4 regions of the Kitasatospora sp. NEAU-CNBT7 genome follow, and region 3 is predicted to be linked to each of the others. Evidence: riboswitches for the same ligand, from Rfam matches in the RefSeq annotation. Region 3 holds a riboswitch; each other region holds the start of a gene.
The links. Region 3 has a riboswitch for cyclic di-AMP ahead of AC2TEW_RS08820 (LysM peptidoglycan-binding domain-containing protein). Riboswitches for the same ligand answer to the same signal wherever they lie in the genome.
Positions count from the first base shown of each region.

Region 1: linked by a shared signal. The riboswitch ahead of AC2TEW_RS19575 (M23 family metallopeptidase) and the one ahead of AC2TEW_RS08820 (LysM peptidoglycan-binding domain-containing protein) in region 3 are both predicted to bind cyclic di-AMP.
Region 2: linked by a shared signal. The riboswitch ahead of AC2TEW_RS06895 (glycoside hydrolase family 16 protein) and the one ahead of AC2TEW_RS08820 (LysM peptidoglycan-binding domain-containing protein) in region 3 are both predicted to bind cyclic di-AMP.
Region 4: linked by a shared signal. The riboswitch ahead of AC2TEW_RS34340 (C40 family peptidase) and the one ahead of AC2TEW_RS08820 (LysM peptidoglycan-binding domain-containing protein) in region 3 are both predicted to bind cyclic di-AMP.

Region 1 is NZ_JBXQQB010000014.1:46,538-54,020, reverse strand. Features, by position in the region: gene tig (trigger factor) at 1-243, opposite strand, end outside; tRNA gene AC2TEW_RS19590 (tRNA-Pro) at 571-644, opposite strand; tRNA gene AC2TEW_RS19585 (tRNA-Gly) at 823-896, shown strand; gene AC2TEW_RS19580 (hypothetical protein) at 960-1,613, opposite strand; gene AC2TEW_RS19575 (M23 family metallopeptidase) at 1,900-2,844, opposite strand; cyclic di-AMP (ydaO/yuaA leader) riboswitch at 2,849-3,012, opposite strand; gene AC2TEW_RS19570 (DUF6348 family protein) at 3,505-4,281, shown strand; gene AC2TEW_RS19565 (hypothetical protein) at 4,371-4,565, opposite strand; gene AC2TEW_RS19560 (PP2C family protein-serine/threonine phosphatase) at 5,017-6,159, opposite strand; gene AC2TEW_RS19555 (GNAT family N-acetyltransferase) at 6,500-7,483, shown strand, end outside.
Region 2 is NZ_JBXQQB010000004.1:34,621-42,103, reverse strand. Features, by position in the region: gene AC2TEW_RS06925 (TetR/AcrR family transcriptional regulator) at 1-426, opposite strand, end outside; gene AC2TEW_RS06920 (SDR family NAD(P)-dependent oxidoreductase) at 585-1,349, shown strand; gene AC2TEW_RS06915 (Pr6Pr family membrane protein) at 1,523-2,191, shown strand; gene AC2TEW_RS06910 (alpha/beta hydrolase) at 2,259-3,380, shown strand; gene AC2TEW_RS06905 (phenolic acid decarboxylase) at 3,384-3,713, opposite strand; gene AC2TEW_RS06900 (MerR family transcriptional regulator) at 3,840-4,682, shown strand; cyclic di-AMP (ydaO/yuaA leader) riboswitch at 5,006-5,087, shown strand; gene AC2TEW_RS06895 (glycoside hydrolase family 16 protein) at 5,113-6,309, shown strand; gene AC2TEW_RS06890 (hypothetical protein) at 6,313-6,816, opposite strand; gene AC2TEW_RS06885 (antibiotic biosynthesis monooxygenase) at 6,897-7,199, shown strand; gene AC2TEW_RS06880 (IclR family transcriptional regulator) at 7,240-7,483, opposite strand, start outside.
Region 3 is NZ_JBXQQB010000005.1:88,722-96,204, reverse strand. Features, by position in the region: partial or broken gene AC2TEW_RS08830 (M14 family metallopeptidase) at 1-600, opposite strand, end outside; gene AC2TEW_RS08825 (AEC family transporter) at 1,172-2,152, opposite strand; gene AC2TEW_RS08820 (LysM peptidoglycan-binding domain-containing protein) at 2,268-3,311, opposite strand; cyclic di-AMP (ydaO/yuaA leader) riboswitch at 3,316-3,468, opposite strand; gene AC2TEW_RS08815 (MarR family winged helix-turn-helix transcriptional regulator) at 3,814-4,308, opposite strand; gene AC2TEW_RS08810 (SDR family NAD(P)-dependent oxidoreductase) at 4,404-5,288, shown strand; gene AC2TEW_RS08805 (MFS transporter) at 5,313-6,863, opposite strand; gene AC2TEW_RS08800 (SpoIIE family protein phosphatase) at 7,191-7,483, shown strand, end outside.
Region 4 is NZ_JBXQQB010000042.1:25,157-32,639, reverse strand. Features, by position in the region: gene AC2TEW_RS34355 (hypothetical protein) at 1-35, shown strand, start outside; gene AC2TEW_RS34350 (NYN domain-containing protein) at 181-1,659, shown strand; gene AC2TEW_RS34345 (C40 family peptidase) at 1,958-2,986, shown strand; cyclic di-AMP (ydaO/yuaA leader) riboswitch at 3,355-3,539, shown strand; gene AC2TEW_RS34340 (C40 family peptidase) at 3,550-4,632, shown strand; gene AC2TEW_RS34335 (C40 family peptidase) at 4,886-5,950, shown strand; gene AC2TEW_RS34330 (hypothetical protein) at 5,971-7,245, shown strand; gene AC2TEW_RS34325 (carbohydrate kinase family protein) at 7,264-7,483, opposite strand, start outside.

The DNA of each region.
Region 1 (7,483 bases), on a different contig from region 3:
GTCGACGGCCTGCGTGTAGAAGCGCGGCAGCGCGTCGTTCACGGCCTCCTCGAGCACCGCGGCACGGCCGAAGCGCTGGTCGATCACCTTGTTCGGGATCTTGCCCTTACGGAAGCCCGGCACGGTGACCTGCTGGTTGATCTTCTTGTACGCCGCGTCGAGGCTGGGCTTGAGCTCCTCGAAGGGCACCTCGACGGTGAGTCGAACCCGAGTGGGGTTCAGAGTCTCGACGGCGCTCTTCACGGTTGGGTCTCCTAGGGGGCTTGCGGTCGGGTTGTCTCCGCCCGGCCCGGTACGGCCGGGGCGGCCGAGCGAGCGGGCGAGACGGGCGATGGGCGGTTGGAGCTGCATCTCCCGTGGTGGGCCGGACGGTGAGCGTGACTCCTCGCCCTCGGGCGGTTGACCTGCGAGCATGCCACAGGGACTACCGCCAGCAGCCCATCCTACCGGTACGGCGAAAGACGGACGAAAGACGGAGTCCCGGGTGCCCTCGCAGGCCCGCCGCGGGGCCGCCACCGCGCTCGACGACAACAGGGCCCCGTCCGGTGGACGAGACCCTGCCGCACACTGTCGGGGTGACCGGATTCGAACCGACGGCCTTCCGCTCCCAAAGCGGACGCGCTACCAAGCTGCGCCACACCCCGTGGTGCCGAGAGGAAGCGTACACGGCGGCCTCCCCCCGTCCGGCGCATTATCAACCCCCGCCGGAGCGGAAGCGACGTGCACTCCACCGCCCCGACCAGGTACGCTGGGCCCGACCTCGCGGCCGCACCGTCGGCCGGGCGGTCGTGTACAGTCCGACGTGCCGTCAACTGCACGCACGCGGGTGTAGCTCAATGGTAGAGCCCCAGTCTTCCAAACTGGTCACGCGGGTGCGGTTCTCGCCACCCGCCCCAACGTTTCGTCCCCGGGCCGGAAACCAACTCGCCGGCCCGGGGCCGAAGTCGTGTGAGGGCGCGTCAGCTCTCCGGGCCCACCGGGTGCCCGTCATCGTCGAGGTGCGTCCGCCGCCAGATCTCGTTCCAGCTCCACGGGGCGGCCGGCACGATCCGGTGCTCCCGCGCGCACGGGCACGGCGCCGGCGCCCACCCGCACCGGCCGCACAGCTCGACGCGGCCGCATCCGGTCGGCTGCGCCACCGGCGCCCCCTCGTCCCCGCAGGCCGGGCAGCCGGGCAGGTCGGCCCCGTCCAGCAGCGCGTTCCGCCGCCGGACGTAGTCGGGCAGCCGCAGTGGCGGGTGGCGGTTCGGATCGTCGTACCAGGCACGGGGCGAGCCGTCCTCCCTCACCCGGCCCCGCAGCCACCACGGCCGGGGCTCCGGTGAGGCCCGCCGCCCGGCCCGCTTCTGCGCCCGGCGCCGCGCCTCGAACTCCTCGGCCCGGATGCGCCACAGCTCGCGCGCCTCGTGCAGTTCCTCCACCGCCCGCACCAGCGCGGCCGGATCGTCCTCCAGCCGCCGCGGGATCCGGGCACTGAGGGTGAGGTGGTGGTACGTCGCCCGCAGCCCGTAGGGGGCGAACCGGGTGAGGCAGGTGCGCAGCGCGCTGTGCCGCCGGTGAACGGGGAGCCGGGCGTCGTGCACGTGCGTCCGGTGGGTCAGGAAGCTGGTCATGCGGTGCACCCGGGGTCCACCGGACCGGTCGCGGGTGGGGCCGGCCCCCGTACCGGCGCGGGGCCGTCGGGTGGTCGGGGGCCCGGTAGGGGTGGCAGTGGTGTCATCGGGCGATCATGCCGGGCCGGGCGGCCGGACCGCGAGGGGATTCCGGCGGTGGCGCGCTCCCGCGGAGGGCCGGGCCGGGCCAGGCGGTGGCGGACATGCCGCGGGCCCGGCCCCGGACGTGGTGTCCCGGGCCGGGCCTGCGGCAGGTACCGGCTGTGGTCGGTCGCTCCTGGGAGGATCAGACCTTGACGCCGTGGGCGGCGAGGTACGCCACCGGGTCGATGTCCGAGCCGTAGGCCGGGCCGGTGCGCACCTCGAAGTGCAGGTGCGGGCCGGTCACGTTGCCGGTGGCGCCGGAGAGGCCGATCTGCTGGCCGGCGGTGACGGTCTGGCCGACCGAGACGCCGATCGAGGACAGGTGGGCGTACTCCGAGTACTTGCCGTCGGCGTGCTTGATGACGACCTCGTTGCCGTAGGCGCCGCCGTTGCCGGCGGAGACCACGGTGCCGGCCGTGATGGCCTTCACGGAGGTGCCGGTGCCCACGACGAAGTCGACGCCGGTGTGGTAGCCGGACGACCAGTTGGAGCCGGCCTGGTGGTACGGGGTGCCGAGCGGGCCGTTGACCGGGGCGACATAACCCGAGGTCGCCGGGGTGGCGGCGGCCGGGGTCTCGGCGGTCTTCGGGGCGGCGGTCTTCGGCGCGGCCGGCTTGGCGGTCTCGGCCTTGGGCGCCGCGGCCTTCGGGGCGGCGGCCTGCGGGGCCGGGGCGACCGGGGCGCGGTGCTCGGAGCGCGAGGCCTTGGCCGGGGCCTCGGCCTGGTGGCCGCCCACGGTCAGCTTCTGGCCCGGGTAGATGAGGTTCGGGTTGTCGCCGACGACCTGGCGGTTGTCCTGGTACAGCTTCTGCCAGCCGCCGTCGACATGCTGGGCGTCGGCGATCTTGGACAGGGTGTCGCCGTGGACCACCTGGTAGCTGTGGTCGGCGGCCGGAGCGGCCTCGGCGGCGGCGGGCGCGGCCTGGTCGGCGGCCGACGCGGAGACGGTGCCGTGGGCGTCAGCAGCGGTGTGCGCCTGGGCGGCGGTGGCCGGGAGCGCGACGGCAGCGGTGACGACACCGGTGGCGACGGCGATGCGGGTCAGTCGGGACAGACGGGGACGACGGTGCTTGCCCTTGGCGGACATTGAGCGGTTCCTTCTCCGACGCCTGCGAGGTGAGCTGTCGGGTTCGGACGGGAGATCGCCCGGCCGCGAGAAGACGCGGCTTCACCCCAAGCCGTCCCGGAACACCGGAAACGGCACTTACCTTGGGTCCCCCGCTCCTGCCGTGCACGGATGAGGTGCGGTCGGCCCCGGGCAGCGGCAGGACTCGGCGTTCCGCCCGGTGGCCCCACCCGGCGTTTGCCGGGCAGGTCACGAAGCAAAGCCCATGAGGCGTATACGTAGCAAGTGATGGCCCGTAAGAAAATCAAGGCCGGATAAGATCAACCGGGCCGAAGGTCACGCTCCGCTGCGGCCCTGCGGCCCACCGCAGCCGAAGCGCTCACGACGGGCTGATTCGCGGGCGACGCAGCGTTGCCGTCGGGACGTTCTGCGCCCGCCCGGTCACCCGAGGTCACCGCACCTGCGGGTTCCTGGTGACTCCGGTCACCCCCGCACCGGCCCCCGCGGTGGCCGCACCCGGCTCCGGGCGCCCGCGCGGGCCCCTGCCGCCGCGTTCCGGCCCCCACCGGAGGGTCCGGACCCGGCCGGCCCGGCCCTCGGCGCGGTTTCCCGCGCGCGGGCGAGGGCCGATAGCCTCACACGCGTTCGATTCCGCCCCACCATTCGAGCAAGGAGCCGGCCGTGCGCCCGCAGCACCGACTGGACGTCATCCAGCGCAGTGTGATCCGCGAAATGGCGCGTCTCGGACGGCACTTCACCGTCGACGGCGAGGTGCTGCGCGGGCCCGGCACCACCGCGCTGGCGGTCCGCGAGCACCCGGGCGACGGCGGCTCCGGCCATGTCGACCTCGGCTACGTGCTGCAGCTGGGCCGGGCGGACGGGCCGGTGGTCTGGGACTGCGCGGCCGGTCTCGGGCGGACCGAGGAGGAGCAACTCGACAACGCGGTACGGATGTGGGCCACCACCACCGCCAGCGCCGTGGTCGAACTGCTGGACCGGCGGGGCGAGCACGGCGACCATTACCGCTCGCCGGAGCTGCCCGGCTGGCACGCGGTGCAGGGCCCGGCGGCCGTGTTCGGGTTCGGCTCGCGGCAGTTGGCCGACTGGCTGGCGGACCACCAGCCGCTGCCGGCGCTGGCCGAGGCGCTCCGTCCGGAGCTGACCGGGCCGCAGGTGAACGGCGTGAAGCTGTTCCTCGGCGGCCGGGCCGGGGAGGACGTCGCCGAGGTCCGGGTCAACGGGGTCGTCTCCGACCGCGCCTCGGCCGTGCTGCGCTCACTGGACTGGCCGCGTGGCGAACGCCTCTGCTGGGCCCGGCTGTTCGTGCTGCTGGTGGCCGAGGCCCCCGAGCCGCCGGCCGTCGCCGCCCGCCCCGCGTCCGCCGCCGTGACGGCCGCGCCGGGCCGCCGGACGGGGCTGCTCGGCCGCTGGCGGCGCGCCAAGCCGCAGCGCGGGTAGGACCGGTCCGGGCCCGGCGGGGGCCGGGCCGGGGCAGGACGAAGCGCCGGGCGGCCCTGGCCGACCGGCTCGACCGCCGGGGCGGAGGATCAGCCCGCGACGGAGGAGATCGTCGAGGCCAGCTGGGTGAGGAAGTCCTGGATCGGCTTGGCGGCCGTGGACTGGCTCACCATGAACCCGAACAGCGCCGCGATGATCGCGTGGCTGGTCTTCAGCTGCTTGTTGCGGATGAAGATGACGACGATGATGCCGAACAGCACCAGCGCGGAGACGGAGAAGGCCACCCGGACTCACTTCCTCATTTCATGGCGGGGATTCGGGACGGGACCGGACGGCCCCTGGCGGACAGGCCGTCCCGCCGCGACCGGAGTGCCGCGGAGCAGCCGGAGCCCCCCGATGACAGCTGCGTGGCGCACGATCCGCCCCCCATCCCCCGAGTCTCGACCAGCCCACCCGGACTCAGTGTGGTCGCTCGTGCGGACTCCGTAAAGGACTTGCCGGAAGCCGGGGACGAAGATCCCGGGATGTGGGACGAATTTCCGCCGTCCGAGACGATAGCGGAGCCCTTCTGACGGGCCGTCGGCAGGGCCCGGGCAACCGGCCCGGGACGGCGGAATCCGGCGGTCGGCCTGCGAGGAGATCCACTGCGCCCGCCCGGTGCCGGAATGGCCGAAGATCACCACTGCGTGTTGACACCACCGGCCGCCGCGCTCGCCGGCGCCGGACGGCCCCGGTTCAGCGCCGCCAGAGCAGCAGCACGGCCCGGTCGTCGTTGACGTCCTTGGCGACCGTCTCGATCAGCCGGCCGGCCGCGCCGCGGCTGCCGACGCCGAACTGGCCGCCGGCCACCAGCCGGTCGGCCTCCCCCATCAGCCGGTCCATGCCCTCGGTGAGGTCCCGGCCGGGCACCTCGACCATGCCGTCGGTGCACAGCAGCAGCACGTCGCCGTGGCCGAGCCGCCCCCGCACGCCGTCGAACTTGGCGCCGTCGTAGACCCCGAGCAGCGGGCCCTCGGCCTCCTGCACCTCCCAGCGGCCGGCCCCGGCCAGCCGCTGCATCCCGGGCAGGTGCCCGGCCGAGAGCAGCTCGTACTCACCGGTGTCCAGGTCGAGCACCAGGTGGACGGCGGTGGCGAAGCCCTCGTCCCAGTCCTGCCGGAGCAGGTAGCCGTTGGCCGCGGGCAGGAACTCGTGGGCCGGCAGCGAGCCGAGCAGCCCGCCGAACGCGCCGGACAGCAGCAGCGCCCGGGAACCGGCGTCCATGCCCTTGCCGGAGACGTCCGCCAGCACCGCCTCCAGCACCCGGCGGCCCGGACCGGTGCGGGCGGCGACCACGAAGTCCCCGGAGAAGGACTGGCCGCCGGCCGGGCGCAGCGCCATGTCGGCCTGCCAGCCGTCGGGCAGGGCCGGGAGGCGGCCCTGGACCCGGATCCGTTCGCGCAGGTCGAAGAGCATCGAGCCGCCGCCGCGCCACGGCACACCGACCCGGCTGCGGAACTGGGCGACCAGCAGGCCGGCCACCCCGACCGCGCCGACCACCAGCGCGGCGCCGGGGGTCACCCCGTAGACGTACTGCTCGGGGTGGCTGCTGCCGACCCGCTCACCGGTGTGGATCAGGGACTCGGTGGACAGGCCGAGCGCGGCGGCGCCGTAGAGCAGGACCAGGGTGCCGGGCCGCAGCAGCATGGCCCCGGCCAGGATCGGGAGCACCAGGGCGGTGGGCGGGACCCAGTCGGGGACGGCCACGTTGAGCAGGACCAGCAGCGGGATGGCGAGCAGGAAGGCCGTGAAGGCGAGCCAGTCGGCGCCGTCGCCGCGGAAGTAGTCGACCCCGGCCCGGCGGACCCGGCGGCGGGCCCGGTAGAGCCTGGCGCGCACCTGGGCCGCGGCGGGCTCGGCGGCCGCCGTCGCGGTCGGGCCCGTCGTGGGTGTCTGGGGCGGTGCGCCCGGCTCTCTGCCAGCCATGGGGTCCGACCTTATCCACCGCCCGGGGCCCCCGTCGACGGGGTGGGCCGGCCAGGCCCGGGTGTCCCGGTCGCGGTCCGGCGCGTTTCGGCCGCCGGCGGGGCCTGCCGGGCGGGGGCGCCCGCCGGGCGGCCGGGAGCGTGCGGCGGGGCCGGGGGCGCTGCCGGCGGGCCTACGGATTCGACCGGACATGTCGCAAAAGTCGGTCGCGTGCCGACCGCGGGCCTGATAGCTCTGACATATGACTGCCGACATGACCGCATCCGGGGCCCTGACCGTCCGTCCGCTGGTCGCCGGGGAGTGGGAGACCTGGTACCGGGGGCTGGAGATCGCCTTCGGCGGTGAGGAGGAGCCGCCGGAGGAGCGTGCGCTGTGGCGGGAACTGACCGAGGTCGACCGCTCGCTGGCGGTCTGTGACGGCACCGCGATCGTCGGCGGGGCCAGCGCGTTCACCTTCGCGATGGCGGTGCCCGGCGGCACGGTGCTGCCGGCGGCGGGGGTCACCATGGTCGGGGTGCTGCCGACGCACCGCCGGCGCGGGGCGCTGACCGCGCTGATGCGCCGCCAGCTGGACGACGTCCGGGCCCGCGGCGAGGCGCTGGCGGTGCTGACCGCGTCGGAGCCGGCCATCTACGGCCGGTTCGGCTACGGGCTGGGGAGCTGGCGGATGGCGGTGACGCTGCCGAGCGCCAAGGTCTCGGTACCGGCGCTGCCGGGGCCCGCGCTGCGCCTGCGGCTGGCCGACCCGGTGGTGGCCTCGGCCGCCTGCGAGGAGCTGTACGCCCGGCTGGTGCCGGGCCGGCCGGGCCTGCTGGAGCGCCGCCCGGGCTGGCAGCAGCTGCCGCTGCTGGACGCCCCCGCCGCGCGGGACGGCGCCTCGCCGCTGCAGTGCGTGCTCGTCGAGGAGCAGGACGGCGGGCGGCTGCTCGGGTACGCGCGCTACGCGGTGAAGGGCGAGTGGTCCGGGAACAACGCGGCCGGCACGGTCCGGGTGCGGGACGTCGAGGCGCTGACGCCGCAGGTGTACGCGGCACTCTGGTCGTACCTGCTGGACCTGGACCTGACCGAGCGGGTGGTCGCCCGCAACCGGCCGGTCGACGATCCGCTGCTGTACCTGGTCTCGGATCCGCGCCGGCTGGAGCCACAGCTGGAGGACTCGCTGTTCGTCCGGCTGGTGGAGGTCGGCGCCGCGCTCGGGCAGCGCGGGTACGCGCTGCCGGTGGACCTGGTGCTGGCG
Region 2 (7,483 bases), on a different contig from region 3:
GGCGAGTTCGGATTCGTGGTGCACCCGGTGCCAGACGGCCAGCAGGCCGGGGTCGGCGGCCATCACGCGCAGCAGGCCGCGGGTCCACTCGAGGGCTTCGGCGGGCCGGTCGGGGGTGGGCCGGAAGGCGGCCCGGGCGGAGTGTTCGAGCGCCTGCGGTGAGGTGAGCGGCGCCGGTTCGGCGGACAGCCGGGCGATCCAGTCGCGGACGCCGTCGGCGAGCAGCGGCGCGACGGCGTCCTCCTTGGTGCGGAAGTACCGGTAGAAGGTGCGCAGCGAGACCCCGGCGGCCCGCGCGATGTCCTCCGCGGTGGTGGCCTCCGCGCCGCGTTCGGCGAACAGCCGGGCCGCGGTGAACGCGATCTCCTGCTGGGTGGCCGCCTTGCGGCGCTCGGTCAGGGACGGGCGCGGATCGCTGCCGGACACGGGAAGGGCCCCCTGGGACACCGGTGACGCGGAACTTCGGACAGCGCCAGCCTACGGCAAGCGCCAGCAGTCTGGCCTGTCGTGCAGATGTGGCACAACGTGCCATCAAGGCGTACCGTGCAGGAGAACCAGCCGTACCACCCGCAGGGAGAACACCCATGAACCGCTTCGAAGGCCGCCGCACCCTGGTCACCGGCGCAGGCTCCGGCATCGGCCGGGCCACCGTGCTCCGGCTCCTCGCCGAGGGCGGCACCGTCGTCGCCGCCGACGTCGCGGCGGAGGCCCTCGAGGCCACCCGGACGCTGGCGCAGGCCGACGGCACGGACGGGCGCCTGACCACCGCCGTCGTCGACATCGCCGACGAGAGCTCGGTGCGCGAGAGCGTCGGCGGTGCGATCTCGCAGCTCGGCGGCCTGGACGCGCTGGTCAACGCGGCCGGCATCCTGCGGTCCTCGCACACCGACCGGACCACCCTGGAGTTCTGGAACCGCCTGATCGCGGTGAACCTCACCGGCACCTTCCTGGTGACCAGGGAGGCCCTGCCCGCGCTGCTGGCCACCGGCCGGGGCGTGGTGGTCAACTTCAGCTCCACCTCCGCGACCTTCGCGCACCCGTACATGGCGGCCTACGCGGCGACCAAGGGCGGCATCCAGTCCTTCACCCACGCGATAGCGATCGAGTACGCGAAGCAGGGGCTGCGCGCGGTCTGCGTCGCGCCGGGCTCGATCGCCAGCGGTATGACCAGCAACCCGGGCCTGCCCGAGGACGCCGACCTGTCGCTGCTCGCGAAGTTGTCCCCGGCGCTCGGCCAGGGCTTCGCCGGGCCCGAGACGGTCGCCGGCGTGATCGCCATGCTGGCCTCGGACGACGGCGCCTTCATCACCGGCACCGAGCTGCGGATCGACGGCGGCACCCACGCCTGACGCTCCCGCGCCCCGCCCCTGACGCTCCCGCCCCCGGGCCTGACGCTCCCGCGCCGGGCGGGCCGATCGGGTGAAGGCGCCCGGTCCGCCGGTCCGCCTCCCGTGGGCCCCGGCGGACCGGGCCGATGATGTTCCCGACTGATGATCATTCAGTGGTGCGGGAGGGCGGGCCCATGCGGGAACGAGCGGTTCAGCTCGGGCGGATCGCCTTCGGCGTGCTGGCCGCGGTGGCGCTGTGCATCCAGGGCCAGCACGCGGTGAGCCAGGGTTCCCCGCTCACCGACTTCTTCAGCTACTTCACCATCCTGAGCAACATCGCCGGTCTGCTGGTGCTGGTGGCCGGCGGGGTGCTCGCGCTGCGCGGCCGCCCGGGGATCCCGGACGCGGTCCGCGGCGCGGTCGTGCTCTACATGACGATCACCGGCCTGGTGTACGCCCTCCTGCTGTCCGGCTACAGCCTCGGGCTGCTGCTGCCCTGGGTCGACGACATCGTCCACCGGGTGATGCCCGTGGTGTACCTCGCCGACTGGCTGCTGATGCCGCCGGCCCGGCGGATCGACCGCACGACCGTCCTGAAGTGGCTGGTCTTCCCGCTGGTGTACCTGGCGTACACGCTGGCCCGGGGGCCGCTGGTGCACTGGTACCCGTACCCGTTCCTCGACCCGCACCTGCCCGGCGGGTACGGACGGGTGGCCGGCGCCTGCACCCTGATGCTCGGTCTGTTCGTCCTGGTGGCCGCCGCGCTGGCGTGGATCGGCAACCGGCTCGGCAGCCGCCGCCGGGACCGGCCGCCGCCCCGGCACGCCAGAACAGCACCCGGGCGCGCCACCGACCCGACCTGACGCCCGCGCCCGACCGCCGGGACGCCGACCGCCACCGTGCACCGGACCGAGGGAGCAGCGTGCAGCGATGGGCCTGACGAGTCACAAGGTACTGGCGGCCGCCGCCGTCCTCGCGGTGCTGGTGCTCGCCGCGACGGTGGCGTGCTGGCCCCGGCTGGCCCGCCCGGGCGCGCCCGCCGTGCTCGGCCGGATCGGCGTGCTGCTGGCCGCCCAGCTGGCCCTGCTCGGCGCGCTCGCCCTCGCCGCCAACGACTACTTCTCCTTCTACGGCAGCTGGGACGACCTGCTCGGCACGGGCGGCCCGGGCCCGGTCACCGTGGTCCCCGCGGCCGGGGACGGCGGGGTCCGGCTGCTCGGCCGCGAGCCGGTGCGCGGCGGCGGCCCGGTGGCGCGGCAGCCGGCCGCGGCGGGCGAGATCCAGCGCGTGCGGATCGCCGGCCCGCTGTCCGGGCTGAGCACCGAAGGCTACGTCTACCTGCCGCCGCAGTACTTCCGGCCCGGCTACGCGGACCGCCGCTTCCCCGCGGTGGTGGTGCTCACGGGCTTCCCCGGCGACGCCCGGAACCTGATCACCCGGCTCAACTACCCGGGCACGGCGCTGCGCCTCACCCAGGACGGCCGGATGCAGCCGGCCGTCCTGGTCCTGCTGCGGCCGTCCCCGGCGATGCCCGCCGACACCGAGTGCGAGGACGTCCCCGGCGGCGCGCAGGCGGAGACCTACTTCACCCGGGACGTCCCCCGGGCGATCACGGCCGGGTACCGGGTCTCGGCGCTGCCGCAGGCCTGGGCCGTGATGGGCAACTCCACCGGCGGGTACTGCGCGCTCAAGCTGGCGATGCGCCACCCGGAGGTCTTCCCCAGCGCGGTCTCGATGTCCGGCTACTACCGGGCGGCCGAGGACCCGTCCACCGGGGACCTGTTCCGCGGGAGCGCCCGCCGCCGCGACGAGGCCGACCTGCTGTGGCGGCTGCGCAACCTGCCGCCGCCCGGGGTGGCGGTGCTGCTGGCCGGGGCCGAGCGGGGGGACGGGGACTACGCCGCGGACACCCGGGCGTTCGCCGCCGCGGCCCGCGCGCCGCTCTCCCTGGCGACCGCGACGGTGCCCGAGGGCGGGCACAACTTCCGGACCTGGAGCACGCTGCTGCCGCCCGCGCTGGAGTGGCTCTCGGGGCGCCTGCGGGCCGGCTGAGGCTCAGCCGACCGGCTGCAGCTTCCCGGTGTGCAGCTCGCCGACGCGGCCGCCCTCGCCCTCGTACGTCCAGAAGACCCGGACGGTGAGCGTGGTGAGGTCCATCACATGGCTGACCGTGATGCCGCTCTGCTCGGTCCAGCTGACGAAGTACACCTGCGGGCCGACCTCGGCGACGTGCAGCCGGACGTCCTCCCACTGGCCGGCCGACTCGCCGAGGCCCTCCCAGCGCAGCCTGGTCCCGTCGGCGGAGTAGGAGTTGCGGAAGGCGGCACCGTTGTCGACGTCGAACAGGTAGGTGCGTCCGGCGAAGCCAGGCAGTGGCGCGGTCATCTCGGGTGCTCCTGGGAACGGTCGCGGCGGCCGCGGCCGGTGCTCCGGCCGCACCCCCCAACCTAGCGGACCGCCGGCGGCCGGCGGCTTGAGGTTCCCGCGGGGGAAGGTCCTAGATTCGTCGGCGTGACGGACCAGAGCGAGCACCTGCTCACCATCGGCGCGATGGCGCGCCGCACCGGCCTGACCGCCAAGGCGCTGCGCCACTACGACCGGGTCGGCCTGCTGCGCCCCGCCGAGGTGGACCCGGACACCGGCTACCGGTACTACCGGGCCGGGCAGGTGCCGGCGGCGCGCCTGGTACGGGCGCTGCGCGCGGTCGACCTGCCGCTGGAGCAGGTCGGCGAGTGCCTGGCCGCGGGCGGCGAGGCCGAGCTGGTGCAGCGGGTGCTGGCCGGGCACCGGCGGCGGCTGCAGGCGCGGCTCGACCGGCTGCGCGGGGCCGTCCACCGGACGGATCATCTGATCGAGGAAGGGATCGGCACGGTCATGGGCGAATCAGTACGGGCGGTCGACGCGGGCGACGAGCGGCAGCTCGCGGTGGACCTGTTCAACGGCGTCTGGCGGCTGCTGGAGCAGGAGGACCGCTCCGCGGCCGACGACGACCGGATGGTGCACATGGCGCACGCCTCGCGGTACCACTGGGGGCAGGTCGGCGCGCCGGTCAACCTCGGCCGCGGGGAGTGGCAGTGCTCCCGGGTGTACGCCGTGCTGGGCCGGGCGGAACCCGCCCTGCACCACGCCCGGCGCGCACTGGAGCTCTGCCGGGAGCACGGGATCGGCGACTGGGACCTGGCCTTCGCGTACGAGGCGCTGGCCCGCGCGGCGGCGGTGGCGGGCGAGCCGGAGCAGGCCCGCGCCTGGACCGAGCAGGCGCTGGCCGCCGCCGAGGAGATCGCCGGGCCGGAGGACCGCGAGCTGGTGCTGGCGGACCTGGAGAGCATCCCCGGGCAGCCCCGGTTCTGGTGACCGCACGGCCGGGGCCGCGGCCGCAGTGGCTGCCGCAGTGACCGGGACGGCGGCCGGTGCGGTGGCCGGGCGGGCCTGTGAGGGACGTCTCGTTGTCGGTGCACGACCCATCTGCCTAGCCTGCACGGGATGCCCGGCTGGGCAGACCCGCGGTCGGGACGCCGAGTCCTGTCCACCCGACGGCGGTCACCCGATCACCTCCTGGACAGGAGCGGGGGAACCAGGTTTGTTGCCGTCGCGCCCCCGCTCCCACCGGAGCCGGGCGCACGGCTGGGGCGCATGTGCAGAGTCGCGTCGGCTGAGCCCGGCGTCGCGGACCCGGCGGGACTCTGCAGACGCGCCCAGGGGTGAAGCCGCTCCCCACCGGCGGCCGGGCAGCCTCGTGCCCGAACCCGACAGCTAACCTCGCAGGCGTCGCAGAGGATCCCCCATGCGACTTTCGCCCACCCCGGCCCGCCTCGGCCTGCTCGCCGGCGCGACCGTCCTCGCCGGCGTCCCGCTGGTCGGCCAGGCCTCGGCCGCCACCCCCACGGTGACCCAGGACAGGCTCTCCCCGACCGCCATGGCGGCCGACACCGCCGCCAAGGCGACGCTCACGGTGCACTCCTCCGCGTGCTTCACCGCCAAGACGCTCGGTGTCGGCGTCCGTGACGCGGCCGGCCACAACCTGGACTTCCCCGGCAACGCGAGCAACGTGCAGATCTGCCCGGCCGGTGTCACCTTCACCAGCGCCGCCCGCACCCTGCCGGCCGGCACCTACACCCAGTTCGGGTTCTGGCAGGACTCCGCCAACGCCTGGCACAACCTGCCCTCGCAGACGCTGACCGTCGGCGGCTCGGCCACCCCCGCGCCGGCCCCGACGCCCACCCCGACGCCCACCCCCACCCCGACGCCGACCCCGACGCCGACGCCGGCCCCCACCCCGGCGCCCGGCACCGGATCACCGGTCCCCGGCAAGGCGCTGACCTGGTCCGACGAGTTCGACAGCCTCAACACCACCCGCTGGACCACCGACAAGAGCAGCTCGTACAAGTACGGCAACCACAACCCGGACGACAACAAGCTCGACTGGCTGAGCAAGAACGGGGTCAGCGTCTCCGGCGGCGTCGCCACCTTCACCGCCAAGCCGGGCGCCAACAAGCTGGAGAACGGCAAGCAGTCCTGGGACACCGGGCTGCTCACCACCGAGTACTCCGGCGAGGGCTTCCAGGTGAAGACCGGCGACTACGCCGAGACCCGGGTCAAGCTGCCCTCCGGCGGCGGCGCCTGGCCGGCCCTGTGGACCTGGAAGAACGGCAACGGGGAGATCGACTCCTTCGAGTACCACCCCGACAACCCGAACCTGCTGGAGCTGACCAACCACGTCAAGTCCGGCTCGAAGTACTACACCGACGCCAACGCCGTGGCCAAGGACAAGTGGGTCACCATCGGCACCTACTACGGCGCCAACTCGGTCGACTGGTACGTCAACGGCGTGAAGGTGTTCTCCGACAACACCGGCGTCGGCGCCAACTGGTCCGCGTACCTGATCCTCAACCTGTCGCTGAGCGCCGGCCAGTACCACCCGGCGCCCACCGGCACCGCGCCGATCACGTTCGCCGCGGACTACGTGCGGGTCTACCGCTGACCGTCACGGTGACACGCTCAGCGTGAACGGGGTGCCGTCGTCCGCAGCGTCGCGGTCGTCGGCACCGGTCACCAGCAGGTGCCCCTCGGCCCGTGTGCCGGGGGGCACCTCGCGTGCCACCCGGACCGGTGCCAGCACGGTCGCGCTGCGCCCGGCGGGCAGCCCCGCCGGGAAGGTGCAGCGCAGCAGGCGCACGCCGGGCCCGGTGGTGCAGGACTCCGGGAAGTACGGGCCCTCGAAGGCGAAACCGGGCGGCAGCTCGGCCAGGACGGTGAACGCCGAGGCGGTGCGGTCCGGACCGCCGTTGGCGACGAAGCCGTGCAGGGCGGTGCTGCCGCCGGGCGGCGCCGGGTCCGGGTCGAGCCGGACCACCCGCAGGTCCGCGCCGTCCGCCACCGGGACGGCCGGGACGGCCCCCAAGGCCCCCAAGGCCCCCAGGGCCCCGGACAGGGCCAGCAGCACCGCGGCCGACCTGCCCGCCGCCCGCCGGCCCGCGCTCTCGGACATGTCGTACCCCTCCGCCGTCCGTCCTCTGGCCGATACTCACAGTAGCGACCGATGGCGGAACGAGAGCGGAGGAGGCACGGGTGTCCGAGCAGGTGCTGAGCGAGGTGAGCGGCCGGATCGCCGAGGACCGGGAGGCCGGGTTCGTGGCGTCGTACCGGACCCTGGTCACCGCCGAGCTGCCCGACGGGCTGCTGCGGACGGAACTGCTGCGCGGGCCGGACCGGCACTGGCGGGTGCAGAGCCTGTGGCGGGACCTGGCCGCGCTGGAGGCGGTACGGGCGGACCCCAGGATGGCCGCCGCGCCCCGGCTGTTCCGTGAGGCCGGTACCGAGCCCGACCTGGCGGTCTACGTGCTCACGGCCACCGCGGTCCGGCCCGGCTGAGCCCGGCCCGGCCGGCCCCGGGCGGCCCTCGGACGGGCCGTCAGGGGGCGAGTACCTGCCCGAGCCGCAGGGCGATCTGACGCATCACCGGTACCAGGGCGGCACTGCCGGCCGCCGCCTCCAGCGCCCTGATCCGCGCCTCCGGCCCGGACACCGACAGGGCGGTCGGGGTCGGCGCGCCGGGTACCGCGACGGCGATGCAGCGCACGCCGATCTCCTGCTCCTGGTCGTCGACCACGTAGCCGGCCTCGCGGGCGTGCGCGAGCTGGGCGATCAGCTCCTGG
Region 3 (7,483 bases):
ACTCGTCGGCGGTCATGCCGGTGGTGGTGTTGGCCGTGGTCCAGCCGAACGGCCAGAGCACCAGCTGGCTGTAGGTGTGGAAGTCGATCGCCGCGGTGATCTGCTGCTTGCCGCCGACCACCCGGCTGCGCACGAAGTCGGCGACCACCTTGGTCTCCTTGGCGGACTCCGCGGCGCTGCCCCGGTAGGTCTCGCTGGAGGTGGAGCCGGAGGAGCCGCCGCAGCAGCCCCACTTGTAGTTCCAGTTCCGGTTGAGGTCGGTACCGGCGCTGCTGCTGCCCGGGTTGGGCTGGCGGTCCTTGCGCCAGCTGCGGTAGCGGCCGGTGGCGATGTCGTACTCGCCGCCGTCCGGGTTGAGGTCCGGCACCACCCAGATCTCGCGGCTGTTGACGGCGTTCGCGATCCGGCTGTCGGTGGCGTACTTGTCGCCGAACTCGTGCAGCAGGTAGAGCGCCATCTCGACGGTGAGGTGCTCGCGGGCGTGCTGGTGGGCGGTAACAGCACCTCGGGCTCGTTCTCGTCGGTGCCGACGTTGTCGCTGATCTTGATCGCGACGATCGCCCGGCCCTCGTACGAGGTGCCGATGACCCGCTTGCTCATGATGTCGGGGTGGGCGGCGACCACGGCGTCGATGTCGGCGGTGGCCTCGGCGTAGTTGTGGTAGCCGGAGTCCGCGGACGGGAAGTCGTACGGGGTGGCGGCCGCCGGCTCCCGGGCGCCGCCGTCGCCGTCCTGCGGCCCGGGCAGCACGGTGGCGGACCAGCCGAGCGCCCGCAGCCGGCCGGCCTCGGCGGCGGTGGCGGTGACCACCACGGAGTCGCTGCGGACGGCGTCGACGGAGGCGCCGGTGGCGGCGATGGCGGTGCGCTCGGCGACGGTCCGCGGGCCGTCGAGGACGTACTGCCGGGCGGTGTCCGCGCCGACGGCGGACCCGGCGGCCACCGGGTGCGCGGCGGCCTGGGTGGTGAGCGGTGACGCGAGGGCGAGGGCCAGCAGGACGGCGGTGGCCGCGGCGGGCTTCCCTCGACTGGGCAGTCGCATGACTGTCCTCCGGTGGGGGATCCGTAGGGACGGAACAGGGAGGAGGTGCGGCGCGCGCCAGCATGATGGTCCGTCAGTGTCATGGTTTCGTCAAGAAGGCGGGTCCCCGCCGTCCGGGGCGGTGCCCGGCTCAGTGCGTCGGGCCGAGGGCCAGGTACACCAGGGAGAGCGTGCCCATCGACACCAGCGTCGAGGACAGCACCGAGTCCCGGGCCACGGCCGTGCTCAGCCCGTACTCACGGGCGTAGACGAAGGCGTTCTGGGCGGTCGGCAGCGCCGAACAGAGCACCACGGCCAGCAGCTGATGGCGGGGCAGGTGCAGCAGCGGACCGCCGACCGCCAGCGCGACCAGCGGCTGGACCAGCGTCTTCAGGACCACGGCCACGCCGACCTCCGCGCGCAGCCCGGGCCCGGCCCCGGCCCGGCGGCCGTGCAGCGACATGCCGAGGGTGAGCAGGGCGGTCGGGACGGCCGCGGCGCCGAGCAGTTCGCCGGGCCGGGCCAGGAACGGCGGCAGCCGCCACCCCGCGGCGGAGACCAGTACGCCGAGGGCCGAGGCCAGGATGACCGGGTTGCGGACCGGCATGGTGAGCAGCCGCCGCAGCGGGCCGGGCGCCGCCGCCCCGGCGCCGCCCGGCATTCCCGCACCGGCCGCCGCGCGGGCCCGCGCGGTGCCCGCGTCGAGCAGGGCGAGGATCACCGGGGACACCAGCAGGACCTGGAACAGCAGGATCTGGGCCACGAACGAGGCGTCACCGAGCACCTGGACGGCCACCGGGATGCCGAGGTTGGCCGAGTTGACGTAGCCCGCCGCCATCCCGCTGATCGCCTGGTCGGCCGGGGCCCGGCGGAACAGCAGCCGGCCCGCCAGGAAGCCCAGCCCGGCGGTGAGTACCGTGCCCGCGGCGAAGGCCAGCATCGCGGAGCCCACCAGACCCGCCGGGCGCGCCCCGGCGAGCATGGTGAACAGCGCGGCGGGCATGGCCACATGGAAGACGAACCGCCCGAGCACCGTCTCGGCCTGCTCCCCGAGCAGGCCGGTCCGGGCGATCAGCAGGCCGACGGCGGTGAGGACCCAGATCGGGGCGAAACCGGCGAGCAGGGACTGCATGGAACCTCGGCTGGGATCGTTCGGGCACGGGCCGTCGGCAGCAGTCTGCCAGGCCCGTGCCCGGTGCTCCGGTGCGGGGTTCGGGTGGGGCCGGCCGGGGCCGGGCCCCGGCCGGTCAGGGGAGGGTGAGCACCTGTCCGGGGTGGATCAGGTCGGGGTTGGTGCCGACCGTGGGGGAGTTGTGGTCGTAGAGGTGCTGCCAGCCGCCCAGGGTCAGGTTGTTGGAGATGGTGGAGAGGGTGTCGCCCGGGGCGACGGTGTAGGTGGTCGCGGGCGCCGGGGTGGTGGCGGCGGCGGGCGTGGTGGTGGCGGCCGCCGCGGCCGGGTCCGGGGTGGCCGGCTGGCCGCCGGTGGCGGGTGCGGTGGTGCCGGAGGCGCCCGGCACCGGCAGGCCCGTGCCGGGGGAGGTGGTGGCGTCCGGGCTGGGGGAGGTGGTGGGTGCGGCGGTGCCGGTGCCGGGCGCCGGGGTGGTGCCCGGGTCCGGGGTCGGGGCCGGGGTGACCGGGGCGGCCGTGGTGGGGTCGACCGGGGTGGTGCCGGGCGCCGTGGCGCCGGGCAGGTCGGTCGGCAGGCCGCCGGGCTGGGCGGGGGCGGCGGGCGGCAGCTCGCCGGTGGTCCCGGTGGTCCCGGTGGTCCCGGGGACGGCGGGGGTCGCGGAGGGCTCCAGGTACGGCAGGACGAAGTGCGGGACGTACCCGCCGTCGCCCCGGACCGGGGTGGAGGCGTCGAGGCTGGGCACGGCCGGGTCGGCGGCGGGCGGGGTGTCGGCCACCGGGGCGGGCAGGCCGGCCGCCGGGCCGCAGGTCGGCCACAGGCTGGAGCCGCGGGCCGCGAGCAGCCGCTCGGCCACGATGATCTGCTCCTGCGGGGTGGCGTGGTCGGGCTGCGCGGCGAACTCGTCGCCGCCGTACGCGGCCCAGGTCCGCAGGGTCAGGCCGAGGCCGCCGTAGGTGCCGGTGCCGGGGTTGCCGTGCCAGTCCCCGTCGGTCTGGCACTGGGCGACCGCCTGCCAGGTGTCCGGCGTCACGGCCGGTGCCGCGTGCGCGCCGGTCGCGGTGAGCAGCGGGAGCGCGAGGCCGACCCCGGCGACGCCGGCGGCCGCGACGGCGCGGTCGGCCTGGGTGGGACGGCGGTGACGCCCGGAACCCGAAAACACCATCAGTTATCCCTCTCCGCACGCCTGCGAGGTGAGCTGTCGGGTTCGGGCCGGGAGGTGGCCCGGCCGCGCTGGGCGCGGCTTCACCCCGAGCCGATGGGGGTCGGCGCAATAACCTGGGTCCCCCGCCCCTGCCCAGGGTGTCCGGTCGTCCCGGTGGCGCGGTGGGCAGGGTTGGGCGTGCCGCGTTCCGGGCGCCCGCAGCGGCGGGCTGCCTGGGAGATTAGAGGGATCAACAGCTCAATAACAAGCCTGCATACCGAGCATCACACAATCATCACGGTTGACTTGGGGGCTGCGGTCGGGAACCGCATGCGGCGCGTGCCGGAACCGTCCGCGACCTGCACCGGAGGTTCGGTGACGCACGGTCGGGCGGCCCTGCCCGGAGCCCGCCGGAACGGTCGGGACATGTGTCCGCCCGGAGCCCGGGTCGCGGTCGGTCGCCCCGGCGCGAGCGCCCGCCGGGGCACGGGGAGGGCGCGGCGGCCCTCCGCGCGCCCCTGCGTCAGTTCCCGGCCTGGGCCGGGCCGTCCGGCCGCTTCCCGGCGTAGGGCTGCTTGAGCTTGCGCCAGACGGTCTCCAGGGCCTGGATGTCCGTCTCGTCCAGGAGTCCGCCGAACACCGGCCGGAGGATCTCCCGGCGGGCCGCGTCCGCCTCGGCGAAGGTCCGCCGGCCGTGCTCGGTCAGGGCGATCCGCACCGAACGGGCGTCGGAGGGGGAGGGGCTGCGGGCGACCAGGCCGCGGGCGGCGAGCGCGTCCACCACCCGGGAGACCTGGCTGCGGCTGAGCATGGTGCGGGCGCCGAGGTCCGAGGCGGCCACCGGCTCGGCCTGGCCGTTGAGCCAGAGCATCACCTCGAACCAGGACAGCGGCAGGCCGTGGGTGCGGGTCAGCTCGCGGTCCACGTGCGCGGCCAGCGTGGTGCCCGCCCAGACCAGGCCGTAGAAGGCGTGGTCCTGGTCGGACAGGGGCCCCAGGGAGAGCTCGGCGCGCGTCATGACCGCATCGTACTTCCTTGCGTGTGCGCGCACACAGTATTAGTGTGTGTGTACACGCAAGTCACTGTGCCGACCGACCCGAACGAGGTACCGCCATGTCCAGCACCGCCCCCCGCGACGCCGCCAACGCCGCCACGCCGAACCGGACCGTCCTGATCACCGGCTGCTCCTCCGGCATCGGCCTGGCCGCGGCCGTCGCCGCCGCCCGGGCCGGCTGGCTGGTGGTCGCCACCATGCGGGACCTCACCCGCTCCGGCGCCCTGGAGCGGGCCGCCGCCGAGGCCGGCGTGGCCGACCTGGTCCAGGTACGGCAGCTGGACGTGACCGACCCCGCGTCGGTGGCCGCCTGCGTCGCCGGTGTGATCACCGAGCACGGGCGGCTGGACGCGGTGGTCAACAACGCGGGCGCCGGCCACCTCGGCACCATCGAGCAGGAGGCCGTCGCGGACGTCCGCGCGGTGATGGAGGTGAACTTCTTCGGCGTCGTGGAGGTCACCCGCGCCGCGCTGCCCCACCTGCGGGCCTCCGGCGGCCGCCTGATCGCGGTGAGCAGCGTCGGCGGCGTGGTCGGCCAGCCGTTCAACGAGGCGTACTGCGCGGCCAAGTTCGCCGTCGAGGGCTTCCTGGAGTCGCTCGCCCCGGTGGCCGCCTCCCAGGGCGTCGCCGTGACCCTGGTCGAGCCCGGTGCCGTGGCCAGCGAGTTCGTGGCCAACGTCGGCGTCGACCTCGAGGCCGCGCTCGGCGCCGCCGGCCCGTACGCCCCGGCCCTCAAGGGCTACCTCGACCGCACCATGGCCGCCTTCGCCAACGGCGCGCAGTCCGCCGAGGGCGCCGCCGCCACCATCGTCGAGGCGCTCGGCGCTGACCGTCCGGCGCTGCGGGTGCAGACCTCCGAGGCCGCCCGGGCCTTCGTCGGGCTCAAGCTGGCCGACCTCGACGGGTCCGCCGTGCTCGGCGCGACCAGCACCTGGATCGCCTGACTCCCCACCGCCGCCGGGGGCCGCTCAGCCCCCGGCGCCGGCGGGCGCCGGTTCGGGCCCGGGCCGGTCGCGCTCGATCTCGCTCTCCCGGACCAGCCACAGGGCCAGCACGGCGCCGACGAAGCTGAGCACCGCGCCCATCCACAGCACCGTGTTCAGGCCGGACAGGAACCCGGCCCGGGCGGCGTCCACCACCGCGCCGCGGACCGGCTCCGGGAACGCCGCCACCGCCTCGTCGAGCGCGCCCGAGGAGGCCGCCTCGACCAGCTGCCGCGGCCGCCCGCCCTCGGCGGCCGGGGTCCCGGCGGCCAGCTCGCGGACCCGCTCGGTGCCGCGGCCGACGAACACCGCGCCCCAGACCGCGATGCCCACCGCGATGCCGACCTGCCGGAAGGTGTCGTTGATGCCGGCGGCCATCCCGCTGCGCTCCTTGGGGACCACGCTCACCGCCACGTCCGCGATCACCGGGTTGATCAGGCCGACCCCCGCGCCCGCCACCACGAAGCCGCTCAGCAGGGTGGACCAGCTGTCGCCGGCCTGGATGTCGCCCATCAGCAGCAGCCCCGTGCCGACCGCCGCGAGCCCGGTCCCGAGCAGCAGCCGGGCCTGCACCCGGGACAGCAGCGCCCCGGCGACCGGCGCCACCAGGAAGCTGAGCGCGGTGATCGGCAGGTACCGCACGCCGGCCGCGAACGGCGACAGGCCGAGGTAGTTCTGCAGGTACAGGGTCAGGTACAGGAACAGCGCGAACAGCGAGCCGGAGACCGCGAACGCGGCCAGCTGCACCCCGGTGAACGCCCCGCGCCGGAACAGCGTCAGCGGCAGCATCGGCTCCGCCACCCGCAGCTCGACCACCACGAACGCGGCCATCAGCAGCGCCGCGCCGACGAACAGCGAGACGATCAGGGCGCTGCCCCAGCCCTCCGCGTTGCCCCGGACCAGCGCCAGGACCAGCAGGAACAGCGAGAGCGAGAAGGTCACCACGCCCGCCCAGTCGATCCGGGTGGCGTTGGGGTCGCGGCTCTCGCGCAGCTTCAGGAAGGTGACCAGCAGCGCCGCCGCCCCGATCGGCAGGTTGAGGTAGAAGATCGACTCCCAGCCCAGCCAGTCGGTCAGCGCGCCGCCGACCAGCGGGCCGACCGCCACCGCGACCCCGATGGTGGCCCCGTACAGGCCCATCGCCGTGCCGCGCTCCCGTCCGGCCGGGAACTCCTGGGCGACCAGGGCCAGCGACACCGCGAACATCACCGCGCCGCCGACGCCCTGCAGCGCCCGGGAGAGGTTGAGGAACGTCGGGTTGGGGGCCAGGGCGCACAGCAGCGAGGCCACCGAGAAGATCACCAGACCGGCCGCGAAGGTCCGCCGCCGCCCGAGCCGGTCGGCCAGCGAGCCGGCCGTCAGCACCAGCGCGGCCAGCGTCAGCGCGTACGCGTCGAACACCCACTGCAGGTCGGTGAAGCTGGCCCCCAGGTCACGGCGGATCGACGGCAGCGCCACGTTCACGACGGTGATGTCCAGCAGGAGCATGAAGGTCGCCACCGAGACGGCGATCAGGGTCCACCACTTGCGTTCCACGGAAAGCCCCGCTCCTCGTCCCGACCGTCGTGTTGTCCGACCGTCGTCCCGACCGGCCGGGTCGGGTCGCCCCGGTGTCCGGCCGTCACCCGGGTCCGGGTGCCGCCGGGTCCGGTGGCCGCCTCTGCAAGATCCGACGGTACGCACCGGCGCGCGCGCCGGGCGCGGGACACGAGCGGGCCGCGGGGTGATTCCGCCGCCCGCGCGGCCGCCCGGCCGGCCGCGGAACCGCCGGTCCCCGGGACTGCGGGGCGACCGGCGCCCGGACGGGCCAGTATGGGAGGAAGGCCGGGCGGGTGACCCGACGGCCCGGATCGAGGTGGTTGCGTGGACACGTCAGGGCCGGCGTCCCCGCGGCCCGGACGCGATGGCGCCGAGCCGGCGGCCGAGGACGGCCTCGACGCCCTGGCCCGGATCCTGCGCCGGGCCGCCACCGGCCCGCTGGACGCCCAGCTCGGCGGGCTCTACCTGCGGTCGGCCGACGGCGACCTGCTGGAACTCGCCCTCACCCTGGGGGCCGCCCGGCAGTTCACCCGCCCCTGGCACCGGGTCGGCCTGTCCGCGCCGATCCCGGTCGCCGACGCCGTCCGCGGCGACCACCTGGTCTGGATCGGCGGCCC
Region 4 (7,483 bases), on a different contig from region 3:
CCGCCGACCCGGCCGGGGAGCAGCCCGGCGCCTGACCCCGGGCCCCGGGCGGGCCGCCGCCGATGTGTGGCGTGCTGTCGGTGGGGCACGGTAGACGGGACAATTGCAGAGAGCGGTGAGTTCCGGGGCAGCGGCAGACGGCCGTACGGACCCCGCCGGACCAGGATCGGAGCCGAGGACGTGGTGGACGCAGCGAGGGGGCCCGCCGAGCCGCAGGGGCAGCAGCCCGCCGCGGACCCGGCGCTTCCCGGCACGGACCCGGCGCTTCCCGGCACGGACGCAGGCACGGCCCCGGCCGGCTCCCCGGCCGAGGAGGCAGCCGGGGAGGCGGCCGGGGCGGCCGAGGCCGCCGAGCACCTGGACCGCCCGCTGCCCGAGGGCGTCCGCCGCCGGGTGGTCGGCCTGGCGGCCGACGCGCTCGGCGGCATCCCCGCCGCCGACCTGCCCGCCTCGCTGCGCCAGTACGCGAAGTTCACCCCCGCCCGGCGGGCCAAGTACGCCGGGACCGCGCTGGCCGCCGCGCTGGAGGCGGACCCGGTGTTCCGGCTGCGGATAGCCGACCGCCTCCGCCTCGGCCAGCCCGACCTGGTGCGGTCCCTGGAGTCGGGCACCGTGCCCGGCGCGGCCGACCCGATGGACGTGGCCGCCGGCGCCTACCTGCTGCGGACGGCCGGCTGGACCCGGGTGGTCGTCGAGGCCGGCGAGGAGGTCGAGCGGGCCGGGGCCGAGGGCGCCGCCGCGGAGGCCGCCCGGCTGGTCGAGAAGCTCCAGGAGGAGCTGTCCGAGGTGCGCGCCACCGCCCGGGCCGACCTGGAGCGCCAGCGGGCCGAGTCGGAGGGCGTCCGCAAGGAGGCCGAGTCGCTGCGCAAGCGGGTCCGCAGCCTGGAGAGCGACACCCGGCGGGCGCAGGCCGAGAGCCGCAAGCTGCACGGTGAGCTGGAGGCGCTGCGGGCGGCCGGGACGACCGAGCGCAGCGCGGCCGAGAGCGAGGCGCGCCGGCTGAAGCACCGGGTCACCGAGCTGGAGGCCGCGGTCGAGGCCGGCCGCCGCTCCGCGCGCGAGGGCCGCAGCGTGGAGGACATGCGGCTGCGGCTGCTGCTGGACACCGTGCTGCAGTCCGCGCAGGGCCTGCAGCGGGAGCTGGCGCTGCCGGTCGCGCAGCTGCGCCCGGCGGACCTGGTGGACGCGGTGGCCCCGGTCTCCGCCTCGCCGAACGACGTGGCCAGGCGCGGGCTGGCCGAGGACGACCCGGCGCTGCTGGACCAGCTGCTGGCGATCCCGCAGGTCCACCTGGTGGTGGACGGCTACAACGTGACCAAGTCCGGCTACCCGGCGCTGCCGCTGGAGCAGCAGCGGATGCGGCTGCTCGGCGGGCTGGCGATGCTGGCGCAGCGCACCCAGGCCGAGGTGACCTGCGTGTTCGACGGGCAGGACCTGGACGTGCCGGTGATGATGGCGCCGCCGCGGGGGGTGCGGGTGCGGTTCAGTCGGACCGGGGAGACCGCGGACGAGCTGATCCGCCGTCTGGTCCGGGCGGAGCCGCAGGGGCGTCCGGTGGTGGTGGTGTCCACCGACAAGGAGGTCGCGGAGGGCGTGCGCAAGGCCGGCGCACGCCCGGTGGCCTCGGTGCTGCTGCTGAACCGGCTGGCCCGGGCGTAGCGTCCCCTCCCGGCGGGCGGGCGGGGACGCCGGTCGGGTGCCCGGGATCTCGCCGGGCGGGTGCCCGGGGGCCCGCCGGTCGGGTGTCCGGGGGCTGCCGGGCGTCAATCGGGCTGAGCGGCCGTCACCCGTGCGTGGCCAGGATGTGTCGGCGGCGTGAACGGCCCTGGCGGGTAGGAAGTTCGTTCCGATAGGGGAGTGGCGCCGGAGCTTGATCTTCACTAGGGTCTGGCGTCAAACCTATATTCCGGACTTTCGCTCGTTCGGGTGAGTCCAGCAGGAAGAAGGAGCTACCCCCTTGGCCTCCCACCGCCGTCCTAAGCAGCCGAGCCGTGCGCGGGTGACCGTGCTGACCGCTGCCGCAGCGACCGCGGTCGCCCTGTCCGCCCAGGTCAGCGCCCACGCGGCGCCCGCCAAGCCGAACAAGGACGAGGTCAAGGCGCAGGTCGACAAGCTGCTCGACGAGCAGGAGCAGGCCGCCGAGCGCTACAACGGCGCCAAGGAGCGGGCCGACCAGCTGCGCAAGCAGGCCGACCAGCTCCAGGACCAGGTCGCCCGCGGCCAGGGCCAGATGACCGAGCTGGCCTCCGGGCTGGCCGCGGTGGCCGGGCAGGAGTACCGCTCCGGCGGTGTCGACCCGTCGATGCAGCTGATGCTCTCCGCGGACCCGGACGGCTACCTCGCCCAGGCCTCCAGCTTCGAGCAGGCCGCCAGCACCCAGGCGGACACCCTGAAGTCGCTGAAGGACCAGCAGCGCCGGCTGGACCAGCAGAAGCAGGAGGCCGCGACCGTCCTCGCCGAGCTGGACCGCTCCACCCAGGCGCTGAACGACGCCAAGGCCGAGGTGCAGTCGAAGCTCCAGGACGCGCAGAAGCTGCTCAGCCAGCTGAGCGCCGCCGACCGGGCCGCCGTGCTCGGTGACAAGGCCTCCCGCAGCGACTCCCGGTTCGACCTCAGCAACCTTCCCCCGGCGAGCGGTTACGCCGCGGCCGCGGTCGCCGCCGCGATGAGCAAGCAGGGTTCGCCGTACGTCTGGGGCGCCACCGGCCCGAGCAGCTTCGACTGCTCCGGCCTGATGGTCTGGGCCTACGCCAAGGCCGGCGTCTCGCTGCCGCGCACCTCGCAGAGCCAGGCCACGGTCGGCGTCAACGTCGGCACCAACATCGCCAACGCCCAGCCCGGCGACCTGGTCATCTACCACAGCGACGCGCACCACGTCGGGATGTACATCGGCAACGGCCTGGTGGTGCACGCCCCGCACACCGGTGACGTGGTGAAGGTGATGAAGGCCGACGCGATGCCGATCAAGACGATCCGCCGGGTCTGACACCCTGTCCCATATCGGACATTCGGTGTCACTCGGGATGAACTGACGCCGCTGCAGCTCTCCATGGACGCCCGGACGGGTCGAGATCGCGCTGTGATCTCCGACACGTCCGGGTGTCCCATTATCCGGCCATATTCGTAATACTTATCGGCCGAGCGTAGATGTCCCGTCACTGTCGGTCGTAATCACAATCGAACTTAGCCAGAATTACGACTTTTTTCTGACAACGATTTGAACGGATCACGGATGGGTTACTAGGGTCATCCCACGGACCGCCGCCCAGTCGTCCATCCAACCCGGGTGGCAACGGTGGTCGCCGCCGAGTCCGAGACGCAGCTGGGCAGTTCGACTGCCCACGGGGAAGCCCCTGACGGGGGTCGCTGTCGATCGGAGCCGGGGAACCACGTTCCTCGGGGTGAATCGGCGCCAGGTCGGCCGCCACGGCGGCGCGCGGAGGTCCGCGTGCCGGACGGGTGGCCGGTGAGGCGTCGTAGGGCGTCTCTTCCGGCCCGAACCCGTCAGCTCACCCGGTAGGCGGTGTGAGGGAGAAGGAGTCCGCCTTCGTGGCGTCCCATCGTCGTCCCAAGCCTGCCGGCCGGGCCCGTGTCTCGATCCTGACGGCTGCCGCCGCCACCGCGGTGGCCCTGTCCTCGCAGGCCGGCGCGCACGCCGACCCGGCCCCCAGCAAGGACCAGGTCAAGCAGCAGGTCGACACGCTCAACGAGCAGGCCGAGGTCAAGACCGAGGAGTACAACGCCGCGGTCGAGAAGGAGCAGGGGCTGCAGAAGCAGGTCTCCCAGCTCCAGGACCAGGTCGCGCGGCAGCAGGCCGAGGTGAGCACCATTCAGGGCAGCCTGGGTGAGATCGCCGCCGAGCAGTACCGCACCGGCGGGATCCCGCAGACCGTGCAGCTGATGCTGTCGGCCAGCCCGGACTCCTTCCTCGGCCAGGCCGGGGCGATGAACCAGGTCGGCAGCTCCCAGGCCGACGTGCTGAAGTCCTTCAAGGGCGAGCAGGCCAAGCTCGACCAGCAGAAGGCCGAGGCCGAGCAGAAGCTCGCCGAGCTGGACTCCACCACCCAGCGGCTGAAGGCCGACAAGGAGGAGATCCAGGGCAAGCTGGCCCAGGCCCGCAACCTGCTCGACTCGCTCACCCAGAAGGAGCGCGACGAGCTCGCCGCGGCCGAGGCCAAGGCCGCCGCCGACGCGAAGGCCAAGGCGACCGGCGGTCAGAGCACCGAGCGGGCCTCCCGCGACGCGGCCCGCACCGACGTGGCCGTCAACGTGCCGGCCGGCTCGCACGCCGCCGCCGCCATCGCGGCCGCCCAGTCCAAGCTCGGCACGCCGTACTCCTACGGCGCGGCCGGCCCCGACAGCTTCGACTGCTCGGGCCTGATGAAGTGGGCCTACGCGCAGGCCGGTGTGTCGCTGCCGCGGACCTCGCAGGAGCAGCGCAGCGCCGGGACCAACGTCGGCACCAACATCGCCAACGCCCAGCCGGGCGACCTGATCATCTACAACAGCAGCGCCAGCCACGTCGCGCTGTACGTGGGCAACGGCCAGGTCATCCACGCCCCGCACACCGGTGCCGTGGTGCGCTACGAGACGGCGACCATGAGCCCGATCAACGCGATCGTCCGCCCCTGACGCGGTCCGCACCCTTCGTCCGCCGGCCCGGCGCTCCCCGTGAGCGCCGGGCCGGCGGCGTTGTGCCCCGGGCCTGCGAGGCTTCGCGGCCTTGGGCCAGGTGTCCGATTAGTGGTCAAATATTCGCTACTGGAGGGGTTTGGACTAGATCGCCGTGACTCGCTAACGTCTGCCCCCGGACCTCCGCGAGGACGGCCGCCCCCGCCCGGGGCGGCGGCGGTGGCCCGGCCCGAGGAACGGGAGTCGCCGCCGCATGACCGTGCACCGCCGTCCCCACCTGCCGGGCGTCCGGCGGCTCGCCCGCGCGCTGGCCGTCACGGCCGCGACCACCACCGCCCTCGGCGTGACGGTCGCCGGCAGCGCCCGGGCGCTGCCCGGGCCGCCCGCCGAGCCGGTCGCCAAACAGGACGTCAAGGCCCAGGTCGACCGGCTCTACGACGAGGCCGAGCAGGCCAGCCAGAAGTTCGAGGCCGCCCAGGAGTACCAGCAGCGGCTGCAGAACGAGACCTCGGTCCTGCAGAGCCAGGTCGCCACCGGCCAGGAGGACCTCAACCGGCTCCGGCAGGACCTCGCCGCCCTGGCGGGTGCCGAGTACCGGGCCGGCGGGATGGACCCCGGCGTCCGGCTGATGCTCGACTCCGACCCCGACGCGTACCTGGCCGGGGCCAGGGCGCTGGACCAGGCCGCCCAGCGGCAGAACGACACCCTGCGCCTGGTGCTCGACCGCCAGCGCCGGCTCGACCAGCGCCGCTCCGAGGTCGGCGCCAAGCTCGCCGAACTGGAGGAGGTCCGGCGCGCGCTGGCCCAGAGCAGGTCGGAGGTCCGCGGCCGGCTCGCCAAGGCCCAGCGGCTGCTGAACGGCCTCGGCTCCGCCGAGCGGGCCAGGATGGTCGCCGACGACGCCCGCGCCGCCGAACAGCGCGCCACCCGCGGGACCGACCGGATCGACCTCGGCGACCAGCCGCCCTCCTCCGGCCGGGCCGCCGCCGCGCTGGCCGCCGCCGTGAGCAAGATCGGATCGCCGTACGTGTACGGGTCGACCGGTCCCCGTACGTTCGACTGCTCCGGTCTGATGTACTGGAGCTGGCGGCAGGCCGGAGTGACCCTGCCCCGCACCTCGCAGGCGCAGGCCTTCGCGGGGCAGCGGATCAGCCTCGGCGAAGCACGGCCCGGAGACCTCGTGATCTTCTACAACGACATGCACCACGTCGGCATGTACGCCGGCGGCGGCGTGGTCGTGCACGCGCCGTACCCGGGCGCCCGGGTCCGCTACGAGAGCGTCAACGCGATGCCCGTCTCCGGGGTGGTACGGGTCTGAGCGGCGAGCCGGAACAGCTGGTGACCAACCTGCCCCCGGGGTCCGGGGACGGGCGGCCCGTGCTGTCCCGGCGCACCGCGCTGCTGCTCGCGGCCGGCGGCCTGGCCCAGCTCTCGCTGCCGCTGCTGCGGCCGGCCGCCCGGCCCGCGGCGGCCGTCGCGCCGGGCGCCGCACCGCTGCGCCCGGTGGTCGAGGACCTGCTCGCGCGCCGGGCGCAGGCACTGCTCGGGCTGGACCGGGCCGCGCTCGCGGCCGGCACCGCGCCCGCCGCGCAGCCGGCCCAGCAGGCCGCGCTGGACCGGCTGGCGCAGGTGCCGTTCGCCGCGCTGGCCTACCGGCTGACCGGCTTCACCGAGCCGCCGCCGGAGGCGGACCGGATCACCGTCACCGCCGAGCTCGACCACCGGCTGGCCGGGCTGGACGACCATCCGGCGACGCTGACCCGGCGGCTGGCCCTGGTCCGGCTCGCCGACGGCTGGCGGCTGGCGGAGGACGAGCCGGCCGGCGCCCCCGCGCTGTGGGACCTCGGTACGGTCCGCGCGGTGCGCGGTGCGCACTGCCTGGTGCTGGGGCTCGCCGAACAGGACCGGGTCGCCGAGCTGGCCGCCCGGGCGGACCGCGCGGTGCCGGACGTCGACGCGGTCTGGGGGGATGCCTGGGCCGGTCGGCTGCTGCTCGAACTCCCCGCCACGGAGGTCGACTTCGCCCGCGTGCTGGATGTCGCACCGGAGGCCTACCAGGGCATCGCGGCGGTCACGGTGGCCGCCGCGGGGGCGCCCGAGCACACCCCGGCGGACCGCATCGTGGTCAACCCGGAGGCGTACCGGGGTCTGAGCGAGCTGGGCCGGCGGGTGGTCGTCACGCACGAGGCCACCCATGTCGCCACCCGGGCCGACACCCACGCATGGACCCCGATGTGGCTGTCCGAGGGCGTTGCCGACCACACCGCGTACCTGGGCACCGGGCGGACCGCCCGGCAGATCGCGCCCGCGCTGGCCCAGGACGTCGCGGCGGGCCGGGCGCCGACGGCGCTGCCGACGGACGCCGCGTTCACGGCGGGCACCGAACGGATCGGGCAGGCGTACGAGCTGTCCTGGCTGGCCTGCGAGGTGCTGGCGCGGGAGTTCGGCGAGCGCGGCCTGGTCGGGTTCTACCAGGAGTACGGCCGCTCGGGTCGGCCCGCGTCCGGGGAGAGCCCGGACGCGGTGCTGGACCGGGTGCTGCGGGCGCGGCTGGGGATCAGCGCCGCGTACTTCACCGCCCTGTGGACGGCGGAGGCGGCCCGGCTGGCCTGACGGCGGCCGGCCGTACGGTCAGCGCAGGGCGGCGGCCAGCCGGTCCGGGCCGATCAGCGCGGTGTGGGTGCCCGCGGAGGTGCAGGCCCAGGCGCCGGCGGCCGCGCCGGCCCGCATGCACTCCTCCACCGGCCGGCCGGCCAGCCGGCGGCTGAGGAATCCGCTGACGAAGGCGTCGCCCGCGCCGTTGCTGTCGACCACGGGCCGTCCGGGGTCGGTGGCGGGGAAGTGCCGGACC